One region of the Janthinobacterium sp. GW460-12-1-14-LB5 genome, then DNA from elsewhere that is predicted to be linked to it. Evidence: predicted binding sites of a transcription regulator. Region 1 holds the regulator's gene; each other region holds the start of a gene.
What was found. The regulator sigma-54, encoded in region 1, starts transcription at its own class of promoters, with help from an activator protein. The targets are predictions, from matches to a motif close to TGGCANGNAANCTGCTTT.
Positions count from the first base shown of each region.

Region 2: the regulator sigma-54 is predicted to act here: its motif matches at 2,582-2,599, upstream of AC07X6_RS12160 (urease accessory protein UreD).
Region 3: the regulator sigma-54 is predicted to act here: its motif matches at 1,746-1,763, upstream of AC07X6_RS13090 (PEP-CTERM sorting domain-containing protein).
Region 4: the regulator sigma-54 is predicted to act here: its motif matches at 2,289-2,306, upstream of urtA (urea ABC transporter substrate-binding protein).

Region 1 covers NZ_JBWKYD010000004.1:122,035-126,045, reverse strand. Annotated here, with positions in the region: gene lptC (LPS export ABC transporter periplasmic protein LptC) at 1-181, shown strand, start outside; gene lptA (lipopolysaccharide transport periplasmic protein LptA) at 207-788, shown strand; gene lptB (LPS export ABC transporter ATP-binding protein) at 788-1,543, shown strand; gene AC07X6_RS05190 (RNA polymerase factor sigma-54) at 1,548-3,026, shown strand; gene hpf (ribosome hibernation-promoting factor, HPF/YfiA family) at 3,096-3,458, shown strand; gene AC07X6_RS05180 (3-hydroxyisobutyryl-CoA hydrolase) at 3,586-4,011, shown strand, end outside.
Region 2 covers NZ_JBWKYD010000010.1:49,800-53,810, forward strand. Annotated here, with positions in the region: gene AC07X6_RS12150 (sensor histidine kinase) at 1-114, shown strand, start outside; gene AC07X6_RS12155 (EAL domain-containing response regulator) at 289-2,499, shown strand; gene AC07X6_RS12160 (urease accessory protein UreD) at 2,654-3,496, shown strand; gene AC07X6_RS12165 (urease subunit gamma) at 3,522-3,824, shown strand; gene AC07X6_RS12170 (urease subunit beta) at 3,848-4,011, shown strand, end outside.
Region 3 covers NZ_JBWKYD010000011.1:45,663-49,673, reverse strand. Annotated here, with positions in the region: gene AC07X6_RS13105 (TetR/AcrR family transcriptional regulator) at 1-346, shown strand, start outside; gene AC07X6_RS13100 (tetratricopeptide repeat protein) at 388-1,161, shown strand; gene AC07X6_RS13095 (LOG family protein) at 1,173-1,718, shown strand; gene AC07X6_RS13090 (PEP-CTERM sorting domain-containing protein) at 2,030-2,623, shown strand; gene AC07X6_RS13085 (YgjP-like metallopeptidase domain-containing protein) at 2,710-3,222, opposite strand; gene AC07X6_RS13080 (KGG domain-containing protein) at 3,361-3,762, opposite strand; gene AC07X6_RS13075 (phasin family protein) at 3,793-4,011, opposite strand, start outside.
Region 4 covers NZ_JBWKYD010000003.1:13,980-17,990, forward strand. Annotated here, with positions in the region: gene urtB (urea ABC transporter permease subunit UrtB) at 1-915, opposite strand, end outside; gene urtA (urea ABC transporter substrate-binding protein) at 983-2,236, opposite strand; gene AC07X6_RS03210 (DUF4349 domain-containing protein) at 2,437-3,225, opposite strand; gene AC07X6_RS03215 (transglutaminase-like domain-containing protein) at 3,242-3,841, opposite strand.

The sequences.
Region 1 (4,011 bases):
GACGGTGTTCCCGGATGAGGAAAGAATGGAAACGGACGTGCCGGTCGATATCCTGACGGGCGCCTCGCGCATCAATGGCATCGGCATGAAGGCCAATAATGCCACCGGCGTGGTGGAAGTGCAGAATGCGCTGCGCATGGTCCTCCCGCCGAAACCGCGCCCGGCCGCGGCGGCAAAATGACAGAATGAAACAAGGAAACCATACTATGAAGAAGATCTTGCTGTTGAGCGTATTTTCCCTGGCCATGATAGGGGGGGCGCATGCCGAGAAGGCCGATTCCGAGAAGGAAGCCGTCATCACGGCACGTAGCGGCCACGTCGATGACGTCAAGCAGGTGCGTACCCTGACGGGCGACGTCGTGCTGGTGAAGGGGACCCTGACCATGAAGGCGGGCCGGGCCCTGATCACGGAAGATCCGCAAGGCTACCAGTTCATCACCTTCTGGGCCGATCCCGGCAAGCTGGCCACCTTCCGCCAGAAGCGCGATGGCGCGGGCGACCTGTGGGTCGAAGGCGAAGCGGAGCGCGTGGAATACAACAACAAGACGGAAGTGGTGAAACTGTTTTCCAGGGCCAAGCTGACGCGCCTGGAAGGCACGAAAGTGACCGACGTGGCCAATGGCGCCTTCATCTCGTATGACAGCCGCAAGGAAGTGTTTGCGATGGAAAATTCCGACAGCGGCACCAGCACCCCCGATGGCGGCAGCGTGCGCATGGTGATCCAGCCGAAGAACAAGGCGCCGGCGGCGGAGAAAGCGCCGGCTACGCCCGCGCCAGGAAAGAAATAATGGACAATACCCGTTGTGGCAGCACCCTGATCGTTCGCGGGCTGCAAAAAACCTATGGCAAGCGCCAAGTCGTGCATGATGTCTCGCTGCAAGTCGAATGCGGCGAAGTGGTGGGTCTGCTGGGGCCGAACGGCGCCGGCAAGACGACTTCGTTCTACATGATCGTCGGCCTGGTGCCGTCGGACGGCGGCAGCATCGATATCAGCGGCGTGGACATTTCCAGCCTGCCGATCCACCGCCGCGCGCAGATGGGCCTGTCGTACCTGCCGCAGGAAGCGTCCGTGTTCCGCAAGCTGACGGTGGAAGACAATATCCGCGCCGTGCTGGAAATCCAGACCGTCGAAGGCCGTCCCCTGAAGAAGGCCGAGATCGAGGAGCGCCTGGATAAACTGCTGGCCGACTTGCAGATTGAAAAGCTGCGCGAGAACCAGGCCCTGTCCCTGTCCGGCGGCGAGCGCCGCCGCGTGGAAATCGCCCGCGCGCTGGCCACCGACCCGCGTTTCGTGCTGCTCGACGAGCCGTTTGCCGGCGTGGATCCGATCGCCGTGATCGAAATCCAGCGCATCGTGCGTTTCTTGAAGGAGCGCAATATCGGCGTGCTGATTACCGATCATAATGTGCGCGAGACGCTGGGTATTTGCGACCGTGCCTACATCATCAACCAGGGCTCGGTGCTGGCGTCGGGACGCCCCGACGACATCATCGCGAACGAGTCGGTACGCCGGGTCTATCTGGGCGAACACTTCCGCATGTGAGCCAATGAAACAATCATTGCAGCTGCGCACGTCGCAGCACCTGGCACTGACGCCGCAGTTGCAGCAATCGATACGCCTGCTGCAATTATCCACCCTGGAATTGCACCAGGAACTCGAGCAGCTGCTGACGGACAATCCCTTGCTCGAACGCCTCGACGATCCGCTCGACCGTTCGCTGCGCCTGCTGTCCGACGGCGCCCTGAGTTCCACGGCCGCGCCGGCCGAAGCGCCGCCCCAGCCGCCAGGCCAGGAGGCGCCCGCCGCACCGGCCGAAGCGGACGGGTTTGACGGCGAGGCGGGCGAGGGCCCGGCCGCCGCGGAGGGCGGCGACAGCGACTGGAGCGAGGCGAGCCGGGGCAAGGCGCCCGACGATGAAGATTCGCGTCCGCAACTGGAGGCCCATCACTGCACCCTGCGCGAGCACCTGATGGAGCAGATGCGCGTGACGGTGCTCGAGTTGCGCGACCGCGCGCTGGTCGAGCTGATCATCGACGCGCTCGACGACAATGGCTACCTGGAGGAATCGCTCGACGACATCCTGGCACGCCTGCCGGAAGAGCTGGAAATCGACGCCGACGAGATGCGCACGGCCTTGTCGCTGCTGCAAAGTTTCGATCCACCGGGCGTGGGCGCGCGCAATGCGTCCGAATGCCTGGCGCTGCAAATCAGGCGCTTGCCGCACGTCGCCATGGTGACGCGGCGCATGGCCCTCGTCATCGTGGAAAAGCACCTGGCCTGGTTTGCCCAGCGCGATTTCAACAAGCTGAAAAAAGCCCTCGATTGCGACGATGAAGACTTGCGCGAGGCGCAGACGGTGATTCGCCAGTGTAATCCGCACCCGGGCGCCGTGTTCGCCTCGGACGTGTCCGATTACGTGGTGCCCGACGTCGTCGTCAAGCGCGCGCGCAATGGCTGGCAAGTCACCCTGAACAACGACGTCATGCCGCGCCTGCGTGTCAACGCCATGTACGCCAACTTGCTCAAGCAGGGCAAGGGCGAGGGCGCCATGGGTGCGCAGTTGCAGGAGGCCAAGTGGCTGATCAAGAATATGCGTCAGCGCTTCGATACCATCCTGCGCGTGGCACAGGCGATAGTAGAAAGACAAAAGAACTTTTTCTCGCATGGGGCCGTTGCCATGCGCCCCCTTGTGCTCCGTGAAATAGCTGATACACTGGGTTTACACGAGAGTACTATCTCGCGGGTAACAACTCAAAAGTACATGCTGACCCCGCACGGCATGTTCGAGTTGAAATATTTCTTTGGTAGCCATGTCGCCACCGAAGCGGGGGGCGAAGCGTCATCGACGGCGATACGGGCATTGATCGTGCAACTGACAGGAGCAGAAGACCCTAAAAATCCTTTATCCGACAGTAAGATTGCGGACATGCTGGGGGAACAAGGCATGGTGATTGCGCGACGTACTGTTGCCAAATACCGGGAAGCATTGAAAATTCCGCCAGTGAGCCTGCGTAAGTGTTTGTAAGTTTTTTTCGGTTCCTCTGCGGGCCGGATACGATGGACCGCACGAACCCGATCATCTTTAGGAGTGTGTATGAATCTCACCATCAGCGGACATCATCTCGAAGTGACACCAGCCATCCGTGAATACGTACAAACGAAGCTGGAGCGCGTGAAACGTCATTTCGATCAAGTTATCGATATCGCCGTGATTCTGACCGTGGATAACCTCAAAGAGAAAGAAAAACGTCAAAAGGCCGAAGTCAACCTGCGTCTGAGTGGCAAGACCGTCTATGTGGAAAGCCTGGCGCACGACCTGTATGCCGCGATCGATACCCTGATCGACAAGCTCGATAGGCAAGTGATGAAGTACAAAACCAAAGTGCAAGGGCACGGTAAAGAGGCGATCAAGCATCTGCCAGACAACTCAGAGGAAGACGCCGTCGTCGCCGTCTAAGGCCACCGGCTTCCCCCAGTTGTGATCAACTAAGGGCGCACATTGCGCCCTTTTTTGCGTCCTGCGGGACGCAATATCCGTGGTGAAAGCGCTAGAATGCGCCATCCTCACTTCTTTCCTGCCTGCCATGAGCGACTTCGTCCAGACCTCCATCCGCAACCGCACGGGCCACATCGTGCTCGACCGCCCGAAAGCCTTGAACTCCCTGTCGCTGGAGATGGTGCGCACCCTGAGCGCTGCCTTGCTGGCCTGGCGCGACGATCCGCAGGTGGACGCCGTGGTGATCCGCTCCAGCAGCGAAAAGGCCCTGTGCGCCGGCGGCGATATCCGTTTCTTTTACGATGCGGGCCTGGCCACGCCGCAAGGCGGCAGCGCCCTGCTGGAAGATTTCTTTACGGAAGAATACGCGTTAAATCATGTCATTCACTTTTATCCGAAACCGTATATCGCCGTGATGGACGGCGTGGTGATGGGCGGCGGCATGGGCGTGGCGCAAGCCGGGCCCGGCAACCAGTTGCGCATCGTCACGGGCCGCACGCGCATGGCCATGCCG
Region 2 (4,011 bases), on a different contig from region 1:
TTGCCGCCAGCGGCGGCGCCCGTGCTGGCACCGCTGCAAGCCATGCTGGACCAGCATCAGTACCGCCAGCTGTGCGACTTGCTGGAGAATGAGGGCGCGCTGGCGCCCGCGTAAAAGTGTGGGCTGACAACATCGTTTTCGCTGAAAAGACGGACTAAGTGGCGCCGATGGATGGTGCTAAATTGCAATAAAGATTATGATGATAATACGTAGTTCATCGCAAAGAAATGTCTTGTCCAGCGCGGCAACGGAGCGCCGCGCCTCATCCAAAGCTGAGAGAACTGCTACATGCACCGCGATTTTTCGGAAGTGAATTCGAAGGGCGAAGTACTGATCGTTGAAGATACGCCGGCTTCGCTGAAGCTGTTGAGCGATTTGCTCGGTGGCGCCGGCTATGCGGTGCGCCAGGCGCCGAACGGCGAACTGGCCCTGTGGACGGCCCAGGCGCGCCCGCCGGAGCTGATCCTGCTCGACGTGCGCATGCCTGGCCTCGACGGCTTTGAAGTATGCCGCCGCCTGAAGGAAATTCCATCGCTGAGCCAGGTGCCGGTGATCTTCCTGTCGGCGCAATACGATACGGACGACAAGGTGCGCGGCTTTGCGCTGGGCGCCGTCGACTTTATTGCCAAGCCCTTCCAGGCCGAGGAAATCCTCGCCCGCACCGATGCCCACGTGCGCCTGGCGCGGGCGCAGCTGCAGCTGGCGCAGGAGCGCGCCAACCTGGAGCGGCGCGTGGCCGAGCGCACGGCCGAACTGGAACAGGTGGCCAGCACCCTGGCGCGCGAAGTGCAGATCCGCCGCGCCAATGAAGAATTGCTGCGCCTGTCGGGCCAGGTCTTCGAAGCCACCCAGGACGCCATCCTGATCACCGACCCGGCCGGCGTCATCGTCACCGCCAATCCCGCGTTTACCCGCATCACCGGCTACGCGGCGCAGGAAGTGGTGGGCACGGACATCATGCGCCTGCATGCCGAATACACGGGCGAAGCGGTGCTGCTGGCCCTGCGCCAGGGCTTGCGCAGCAGCGGCTGCTGGTCGGGCGAGGTGCAGACGCGGCGCAAGAGCGGCGACACCTATCCCTGCCTGCTCAGCGCCTCCACCGTGCACGGCCCCGACGGCGCCGTCGTCAACTACATCGGCGTGTTCCTCGACATCAGCGAGCGCAAGGCCGAGCAGCACCTGATCGATTTCCTCTCCTACCACGACGCGCTGACGGGTTTGCCGAACCGCGTGCTGCTGCGCGAGCGCTTCGAACAGGCGCGCGCGAATGCCTTGCGCGACGGCCAGCAGGTGGTGCTGATGTGCCTGGACCTGGACCGCTTCAAGAACATCAACGATTCGCACGGCCAGGCCGTCGGCGACAAGGCGCTGCAGGTGGTGGCGCGTTTCCTGTCCGGCTGCGTGCGCGAGGGCGACACGGTGGTGCGCCAGGGCGGCGACGAATTCCAGATCCTGCTGCAGGACGATGCCCTGCTGGGCCGCACGCTGGCGCTGGCGCAAACCATCCTGGCCGGCCTGCGCGAAGAACTCAGCGTCGATGGCGAGCGCCTGGCGCTGACGACGAGCATCGGCATCGCCCTGTGCCCGGCCGACGGCGACAGCCTCGACGACGTGCTGCGCCACGCCGACACGGCCCTGGTGCGCGCCAAGGAAATGGGGCGCGACCATTACGCCTTCTTCACGGAGCGCATGGGCAGCGATATCCGCGCCCGCCTGGCCATGCAGCAGCAGCTGCGCGGCGCCATCGGCCGCGATGAATTCGAAGTGCACTACCAGCCGCAGATGTGCTTGCGCACGGGCGCCATGCTGGGCGCGGAAGCGCTGTTGCGCTGGAATAACCCTGTGCTGGGCAAGGTGCCGCCCGGCCTGTTCATTGCGCTGGCCGAGGAGTATGGTTCCATCACGGCCATCGGCGAGTGGGTGCTCGAAAGCGTCTGCGCGCAGATTCGCGTGTGGCACGATGCGGGCCTGGGCAGCATCAAGGTGGCCGTCAACCTGTCCGGCAAGCAGTTCGCGCAGGATCGCACCGTGCCTTTCGTCGAGGCGGCCCTGCGCAAATACGGCATCGCGCCCGCCTGCCTCGGCATCGAGATCACGGAAAGCACGGTGATGGGCGACCCGGACAAGGCCGTGGCGGCCCTGACGCGCCTGAAGGACATCGGCGTGGGCATTTCGCTCGACGACTTCGGCACCGGCTATTCCAGCCTCGGTTACCTGAAGCGCTTCCCCATCGACGTGCTGAAGATCGACAAATCCTTCGTTGACGACGTCACCACCAGCAGCAGCGACGCGGCCATCGCCCGCTCCGTCATCTCGCTGGCGCACAACCTCGACATGCGCGTCATCGCCGAAGGCGTGGAAACGCGCGAACAGGTCGATTTCCTGACGGAACACGGCTGCGATGAAATGCAGGGCTATTATTTCAGCCGCCCCCTCGCGGCCGCCCCATTCACGGACTTGCTGCGCGAACGGCGCACCCTGGCCGTGGCCCAGGCCTAAGTGCCGCGGTGCGGCCGATGCACCATTCCGGTGCGTCCGCCGCAGCGCGGTGCGTGATTCTCACTTTTCCTTCCCCTGACGCTGGCACATATCCTGCTTAGGTAATCGCTTATTTACGCGATTGCCCCGCATGCCAGACAGCAGCCATCCAGTCATGCCTACACCAGCCAGCGCACACGGCGCCTGGCAGGCGCAGCTGCGCCTGGGCTTCGCGCTGCACGATGGCGTCAGCCGCCTCGTCGAGCGCGCGCACAGCGGCCCCTTGCGCGTGCAAAAGCCCTTGTATCCGGAAGGCGACGGCGTCTGCCACGCCATCATCATCCATCCGCCCGGCGGCGTGGTGGGCGGCGACCAGCTGGCCGTCGATGCCACAGCGGGCGAGGGCGCGCACGCCTTGCTCACGTCGCCGGGCGCGGCCAAGTGGTACCGCGCCAACGGCCACGTCTCGGGCCAGCACATCGTGCTGCGCGCCGGCCGCGGCGCCGCCATCGAGTGGCTGCCGCAGGAAAGCATCTTCTTCGACCAGGCTTGCGTGCGGCTGCACCACGAGGTGGAACTGGCGCCGGACGCCGGCTACATCGGCTGCGACATCGTCTGCCTGGGCCGCAGCGCCGCGGGCGAAGTTTTTAATACGGGCAGCATCAGCCAGCAGGTGCAGATCCGCCGCGGCGGCAAGCTGCTGTGGTGGGAGCAGGGCGTGCTGGCCGGCGGCGGCCCGCTGATGGCCAGCCCGCTGGGCCTGGGAGGACATACGGTGTGCGCCACCCTGATCGCCGTCGGCACGCCCATCTCGTCATCCGTGCTGGCCGCCTTGCGCGAGATCAAGGTGCCTGCCGGCGCCGCGTTTGGCGCCACGCAGATGAAAGCGCTGGTCGCGGTGCGCCTGCTGTGCGGCGACAGCGAGGCGGCGCGCCGGATCATGCTGGCTGCCTGGCAGCTGCTGCGCCCCGCCATGCTGGGACGCGCCGCCGTCGTGCCCCGCATCTGGAACACTTAATCAGGAAAGAAGCGCAAGGAAAACCATGGACCTGACACCCCGCGAAAAAGACAAGCTGCTCATTTTTACGGCCGCGCTGCTGGCCGAACGGCGCCTGGCGCGCGGCTTGAAGCTGAATTACCCGGAAGCGGTGGCGCTGATCAGCGCCGCCATCATGGAAGGGGCGCGCGATGGCAAATCGGTGGCGCAGCTGATGTCGGACGGCACGAAGATTCTGTCGCGCGCCGACGTCATGGACGGCATCGCCGAGATGATCCCCGACATCCAGGTGGAAGCGACTTTCCCCGATGGCAGCAAGCTGGTGACCGTGCACCACCCGATACCGTAGTTTTTTTTGCGAAGGAGCCCCTCATGACCCCAGGCGAGTACCAGTTGGAAGAAGGCGAAATCAGCTTGAATGCCGGGCGCGCCACGGCCACCGTGGTGGTGGCCAACCGGGGCGACCGTCCCATCCAGGTCGGCTCGCACTTCCACTTTTTTGAAGTCAATCCGGCGCTGGCCTTCGAGCGCTGGCG
Region 3 (4,011 bases), on a different contig from region 1:
CTCGCGCAACCGCAAGCTGGAATTGCACTTCAAATTGATCCTGGCGCACAAGATCAAGGTGGCCACGCAGCTGTGCGAAGACTTGCGCAGCGAACAGTCGCTCGAAGCGTCGGACATGGAAGTGGCTGCCATGGCGACGAATATGGTGGTCGTTGCCACCTACTGGCTGTCGTACGAGTATGTGCGCAACCCGCGCAAGTACAGCGAGCAGCAATCGATGTCCGATGCGCTGGCGCGCGGCTGCTACCAGGTGCTGTCCCTGATCGGGCCGTATTTGCGCAATGAAACGCATTTGCTGTTTCGCAAACTGTCGGAAGAGTATGTGACCAAACTCAAGAACGACTGACGCGGCTGCTGGCGCCGCGTCGTCATTTACAGGAGAGATCGATGGCTTGGAAACAATTTCCCTATCCGGACGAGGCATATGTCTACACGCCGCAGACCCTGGAAGCGGCCTGGGCGCGCCTGCATGCGGGCGATGTGGAACCGTTTCCCACGCACCCGGCGCTGGTGCAAGCCTGGCTGGCCTTCCATGCGGGCGACTTCGAGCGCGCCGTGAAGCTGGGCCTGGCCATCGGCGTGCCCGGCTATGCGGTGGCGCACAAGGCGACCTGCATCTATGCCACGCACCTGGAAGTGGACGACAGCCAGAAACTCGACATGTACGAAGAAGTGGCCGAGCGCTGCGAGCGCCAGCAGAGCGAGCAGCCGGACAATCCGGCCGGCTACTACTGGCATGCCTACAGCCTGGGCCGCTATGCGCTGGGCACCTCCGTCGTCAAGGCCCTGGCGCAAGGCATGGGCGCGCGCGTGCGCAACAGCCTGGACCGCACGATGACGGTGGCGCCCATGCATGCGGAAGCGCATATCGCGTTTGGGATTTATCATACGGAAATTATCGACAAGGTCGGCGCCATGATCGGCAGCCTGACCTACGGCGCCAACAAGGAAGACGGCTACCAGCACTTCAAGACGGCGCTGGCCCTGACGCCGTATTCGGCGCTGGCGCACAGCGAATATGCGCGCGCGTTGAATATGCTCGATGGAAAGAAAAAGCTGGCGGAAGCGCTGGCCCTGTATGAAAAGGCGGCCCAGTGCGTGGCACTGGACGCCAAGGAGCGCCTCGAGGTCGAGGCGGCGATCGATGAATTGAAAGGGTAGGGATTACTGTGATCAAGGCTTTATGTGTGTATTGCGGCGCCAACGCGGGCGTCTCGCCCGACTATGCGGTGGCGGCGCGCGAACTGGCGCGCGTGCTGGTGGCGGAAAATATCTCGCTCGTGTACGGCGGCGGCAAGGTGGGCCTGATGGGCGTGATCGCCGACGAAGTGCTGCGCCTGGGCGGCGAGGTGACGGGCGTGATCCCGACCCAGCTGGTCGAGCGCGAAGTGGGCCACATGGGCTTGACGCGCCAGTTCATTGTGAAGGACATGCACGAGCGCAAGGCGATGATGGCCAGCCTGTCCGATGCCTTCATCGCCATGCCCGGCGGCTACGGCACCCTGGAAGAGCTGTTCGAGATGCTGACCTGGGCCCAGCTGGGCTTGCACGCCAAGCCCATCGGCTTGCTCAATGTCGACCGTTTTTATGATGGCTTGATCGCCTTCGTGCAAAACGGCAAGGAGCAGGGTTTCATCCGTCCGCAGCACGCCGCTTTCCTGAACGCCGATGCCGATCCCGCAGCGCTGGTGCAGCGCCTGAAGGAGTGCGCGCCCTAGTATTGTCGGTGCGATGCGATACGGCCATGCCCTGAAAAGTGCATGGCTTTTTTTATTTCTACACGGAAAAATTGATCAAGCTCAACAATTCAATTAATAAAAATATGTCCAGAATGTTTCTTTGTATGCATGTTTTTTTTGAAAATGAAGATGCTTTTTATATATGAATGTGGTCTACTGGCGTTGTTCAAAAGACAGGTCGTCGGACGCCCGGTGCAGCGCTTCCCGCGCTCCCGCGACGACGCCCAGGAATTGCAAGTTGCCACAATCTCGCCACTTCATCATCTTGAAAGGATGCTATTTTGAAACCAATGACCTTCTTGCGCGCGACCGCCGTCGCCGCCATCCTCGCCGCTGGCGGTGCCCACGCACAAAGCACCACCATCGGCTTCGATGCGCTGGAGCAGCCCGGCATCTTCGGTTCCGTCTTCAACTCCTATTCCGAAGGGGGCTACGATTTCGACAGCAGCTTCCTGGGCCTGTTGAGTTCTGCCCATCAAAGCAACTTCGCCTATGCGGGCTCGGCCGGCCTTGGCGCCACGGTGCTGACGACGACAACCTTGAGCCGTACCGATGGCGCGGCGTTTTCGCTCAGCTCGATCAGCCTGGCTGACTTCGTGAGCTTGCCAGGCTCCTACGATGTCACGTTCGTCGGCCACCAGGTGGGCGGCGGCACGGTGACCCAGACCTTCAGCCTCGATGGCAGCCACACGTTCAGCGATTACACGTTCACTGGCTTCAACAACCTGCTGTCGGCATCGTGGAAGGAAGGTGCCTTCCACACCTTCCAGGTCGATAACATCGCCGCCAGCGTGAGCGCCGTGCCGGAACCTGCCACGTATGGCATGTTGCTGGGTGGACTGGGCCTGCTGGCCTTTTTGCGCCGCCGCAAGAACGCGGCCTGAGCCTGACCAAGGCGCCGGCTTTGCCGGTCCGCGCGTAAAAAAAAGCCGCCATTTGGCGGCTTTGTCATGCTGTCCGGCACTGGCCGTCACGACCACAGGCGCTGGCCCGACAGGTCGAGCTGGGTCAGGTACAGCCGCACGTCGAATTCGTACTGGTGGTATTGCGGTTCCATATACGTGCACAGCTTGTAGAAAGCCTTGTCGTGTTGCTTTTCCTTCACGTGTGCCAGTTCGTGCACGGCGATCATGCGCAGGAATTCCAGCGGCACTTCCTTGAACATGGTGGCCACGCGGATTTCATGCTTGGCCTTGAGTTTGCCACCCTGCACGCGCGAAATCGAGGTATGCAAGCCCAGCGCATGCTGGATCACATGGATCTTGCTGTCGAACGCCACCTTGTTGATGGGCTCGGCATTGCGCAGGAATTCATTCTTCAAATCCTGCACGTACTGGTATAAAGCCTTGTCATTGCGCACGTCATGCGCGTTCGGGTAGCGTTTTAACAACACTTCTCCCAGCTTGTCCTGCGCGATCAGTTGCTGCACTTGCGTTTGCGTTTGTTCGGAATAGGCGCTCAGGTATTTCAGGGATGGCTGCATGCGGGGGCGGGCGGGGCGCGGAGGTGTCGGTAAGGCGAGAATGTACCATACCGCCGCGCCCCGCGTGCTGCGGCTGCCCCGGCACGGGGCCGCTGCAGCCGCCCCGTGCCGTCGTCAAGCCGGGTGGCAGCCCAGCCGTCAACCCTTGTCGTCCTCGTCCTTGTTGCCCTGCCGGCCAGTCTTCGATTGCTGCTCGGTGCTGCCGCTGCGTGCCGCCGTGCTGCTGCGGCTTTCATTGGCGCGCTGGGCCGATTGCCGGCTTTCACCGCCCTTGCGGCCGATTTCCGCCATGTGTTCGCGGTTGCGGCTGACGGCTTCACCCCCTTTCTGCCCGGCCCGGCGTGCCTCTTCCGAGTCGAATTCATGCGCCGTGCCCTTTTGATGGGCTGCCTGGCCGCCCTTGCTGGCGATTTCGCGCTGCTGCTCCTCGTTCATGGCGGCGAAGCCGCGCTTGCTCGTGCCTTTGGTGCTGCCCGCTTCGCCGGCTTTCTGGCTGCTGCCAGCGCCTTTGCCCTGTTCATTACCTTGATTGCTAGCCATGTCGCTCTCCTTGCTGTCGAGTGGTGGTGTTCAATGTGCCTGATCGGATTGCCGGCTGGTATCGCGGCTGCGGGCCACACCGTCGCTGCGGCCCGCGGCATGCATTTTTTCGATCATTTCACGCTGGCGCTGCGTGGCTTTTTCCGTTTCTTCCGCCGTCTTGCGCACCACTTCGTCAGCGAAGGCCACGGCCGTGCGGCTCGCTTCGGGCAGGTGGTTTTCCGCCGTGCGGTTCATCTCGACATTGGC
Region 4 (4,011 bases), on a different contig from region 1:
AAAGGCGGCCGGCAAGGCGGCCAGCAGATACGCATCCTGCAGGCCGGGCAAGTAATTGCGGAAGAACAGCTGGCACAGGTAGGTCGTGTAAGCGCCTATCATCAGCAATTCGCCGTGCGCCATATTGATGATGCCCATCAAGCCAAACGTGATGGCCAGCCCCAGCGCGGCCAGCAGCAGCACGCTGCCCAGGGAAATGCCGTAGAACACATTGCCGGCCAATTCCATGCGCGCCACTCTGCCCTTGATCTGGCGCATGGTCTCGATGGCGGCCAGCTGCACGGCTTCGTCCGGTTCACCCCCCTGCTCCAGCATGGCTTGCAGCACGGGCAGCAGGCGCGCATCGCTGCTGCCGGCCAGGTCCTGCACGGCGGCCTTGCGCGTGGCGGCGTCGGGCGCATGCAGGTTGGCGCTGGCGATCAGCACTTGCAATAGTTGTTGAATGTCAGCGTCGCTTTCCCGTGCCAGCGCCGCGCGGATCAGGGGGATTTGCGCGGGATCAACATCCTTTTGCAAGGCTTGCGCGGCCGCCAGGCGTGCGCTGCGCTCCGGCGCCAGCAGCTGCCAGCCCGACAAGGCGCCTGCCACGGCCGCGCGCAAGCGGTTGTTGACCATCACGCCGTCGATGCCTTCCGGCAGCGGCACGTTCCGGCCGCTTGCCGGGTCATATGCCTGCTCGCCCTCGACGATGTACACCTTGCCGTCGGGCGCGGCGTACAGTTTGTCGTCCTGCAGCGCGTGCAGCACCTTGGCGGCCTCGGGCGTGGCCAGGGCGGCGATCTGCGCGACGGCGGCGACCCTGGCGTCGGAATCGTCGCCGGCCAGCGGCTTGAGCAATTCTGGCGGGATGGCGGCCTGCGCCATGGACGACAGGCACAGGCAGGCGAAGACCAGCAGCGATGTGAATAGCCTCATTGAGTTCCCGGGAAAGCGTTGATGGTCGGCGCCACCGGACACCTGCCCGATGGCGCTGGCGTGGCTTTTACAGCTTCTGCTTACCCTCATTGCCCTTGATAAACGGGCTCCACGGCTGGGCGCGTATCGGTTCCTTGGTTTTCCACACGACATTGAATTGCCCATCGGCCTTGATCTCGCCGATCATCACGGGCTTGTGCAGGTGGTGGTTCGTCGCATCCATGGTCAGGGTGAAGCCCGATGGCGCCTTGACGCTCTGGCCCGCCATGGCGGCGATCACCTTGTCCGTGTCCGTCGATTTGGCCTTTTCCACGGCTTGCGCCCACATGTGGATGCCGACGTAGGTCGCTTCCATCGGGTCGTTCGTCACCACCGAAGCCGCGTTCGGCAGCTTCTGCGCCACCGCATACGCTTTCCACTGCTTGATGAAGGCCGTATTCACGGGATTCTTGACGGATTCGAAATAATTCCACGCTGCCAGATGGCCGAGCAGCGGCTTGGTATCGATGCCGCGCAGCTCTTCCTCGCCCACGGAAAACGCGACGACGGGCACGTCCGTGGCTTTCAGGCCCGCATTGCCCAGTTCCTTGTAGAACGGCACGTTCGAATCGCCATTGATGGTGGAAATGACGGCCGTCTTGCCGCCCGTGGAAAATTTCTTGATGTTGGCGACGATGGTTTGATAGTCGGCATGGCCGAACGGCGTGTAGACCTCGCTGATATCGCTATCCTTGACTCCCTTGCTTTTCAGAAAGGCGCGCAGGATCTTGTTGGTGGTGCGCGGATACACGTAATCCGTGCCCAGCAGCACGAAGCGCCTGGCCCCGCCCCCATCCTTGCTCATCAGGTATTCCACGGCGGGGATCGCTTGCTGGTTCGGCGCGGCGCCCGTATAAAACACATTCTTTTCCAGCTCCTCGCCCTCGTATTGCACCGGGTAAAACAGCAGGCTGTTAAGTTCCTTGAACACCGGCAACACCGACTTGCGCGACACGGACGTCCAGCAGCCGAATACCACGGCCACTTTATCCTGCGCCACCAGCTGTCTCGCTTTTTCCGCAAACAGAGGCCAGTTCGAGGCGGGATCGACGACGACGGCTTCCAGCTTCTTGCCCAGCACGCCGCCCTTGGCATTGATCTCGGCAATCGTCATCAGCGCCACGTCCTTCAGCGACGTTTCGGAAATGGCCATGGTGCCCGACAGGGAGTGCAAAATGCCCACTTTGATGGTATCGGCGGCCAGGGCTGCCTGCATGTAAGTGGACGTGGCCAGGGCCAGTGCGCCGGCGGCGGCCGCTTTCAGGATGATGCGTCGTGACATGGGGACTCCTGTGATGGGTTCGTGGGGGTCGAGCTGGGCTTGCGATGTTGTTAAAGCAGAATGCATGCCAGCGCCAAGAGGTGTCCGCCATGGTGCACGCGGCCCCCGCCGCACGAAAAAAAACCTGGCTGCACAAGGACTGTGCAGCCAGGTTTCAAATTGCCGTAAAACAGTGCGCCGGAGGTTTTAATGCTTGCGCATCAATTCTTGCGCGGCAAGCCTCGCAGGCGGCGCCAGCCCTTGCGGCCCAGCGGGAACAGCAGCACGAACGCGATCAGCCACGGCAGGATGTAGGCCATGGCCGTGATGGCGTTGGCCACGCCTTCCGACAGGTTTTCCGTGAAATTGCCCAGCGCGCGCTTGACGGGGCGCCAGAACGATTGCTTGCCTTCGGCGCTGATGGCCACGTTCAGCAAGTCCGTATCGATGCGCTGCATCAACAGGGCATTGGCGGCCGTCGCCTGCTCCAGCTCCACTTGCACGGTGGCCAGTTCCTTGCTCACCTTGATCAAGGCATCGACGTTCGTGCCCGAGCGCTTTTCCAGGTCTTGCAGCTGGGCCTGGTATTGCCTGAGCATCTCCAGGCGCTTCTTGCTGTCGAGCACAGGACGGCCCAGGTCTTCCACCTTGGTGCCCTGGCTGGTGACGTCGCCTTCGGCCGCGACCAGCGCGACGAGCTTTTTGATGCCGGCCGGCTTGGCCCGCATGCTGATGCGCGCATGCACGTAGCGGCCGCTGTCGACGCTGGAATCGAGCAGCAAACAGCCGTTTTCCGTATCGGCCTTGCAGGCGGCGACGACTTTTTCATACAGGGGCCGCACTTGCGCCTCGCTCGTATCGATGCTGACATTGTGTTCATAGGCAAGAAACTCGCTGCCTTTTTCCTTGCCGTCGAGACGCGCGGCGCTCGATTGCCCGCCGCTCTCGCCCTTGCCGCCGCAACCGGCCAGCAACATCAGGCCTAGCAGGCCAACATACACTTTTTTCATGATTTCTTTCTTGAGATTATTTTTTCAGCGGCAACAATTCGATATCGGGCAAGTGCGCGGCCACGTCCTGCACGGTCGCATGGCCGGTCAGCGAGGCGATCACCTGGGGCAGCGGTGCCGGCCAGATTTCCGGCAGATCGCGCTCTTCCAGCGCCAGCACGGGAAACGCCAGTTGCTCCTGCGGCGGCGTGAAGGCGGCTTTGACCCCGGGCTTGTTGCCGCGCGCATCGATGCGGTACCAGCCAAATTCTTGCAAGTACACGGCATTCAAGCCGTGCAGGCAAAACGGCGGCCCGATTTCGCCAACGGCCAGGCGCTGGTAGCACAGGCCGGCGGGAATGCCGTTGGCGCGCAGCAGCGCCGCCAGCAGATGGCTCTTCGCATAACAGTAGCCCGTGCCATACTGCAACACGTCGGAAGCGCGGCAGGTGACGGGATTGCGCTGGTAATCCCAGCTGTGGGCAATCTCGTCGCGCACGAAGCTAAAGCAGCGGGCCGCGATGGCGGCGTCGCCCACGGCACCTGCCGCCAGTTCGGCCGCCTTGGCGCGCACGACCGGATGGTCGCTGTCGATGTAAGTGCTGCTGGCTAAATACAGGGAAAAGTCGGTAGACATGGCATCCAGGTCATGCAAAAAGATAATGCGCGATTCTAGTCGAAGCGGCACGAAATCGAACGTTTCCTTGCGCAGGAACAAAGAAAATCCACGCCACAGGCAGGCGGGAACGGGGGCGGCGGCTTTGGCGCCGGCCCCGTAGCTGGTATCATGCGGGCAAACGCAGCCGG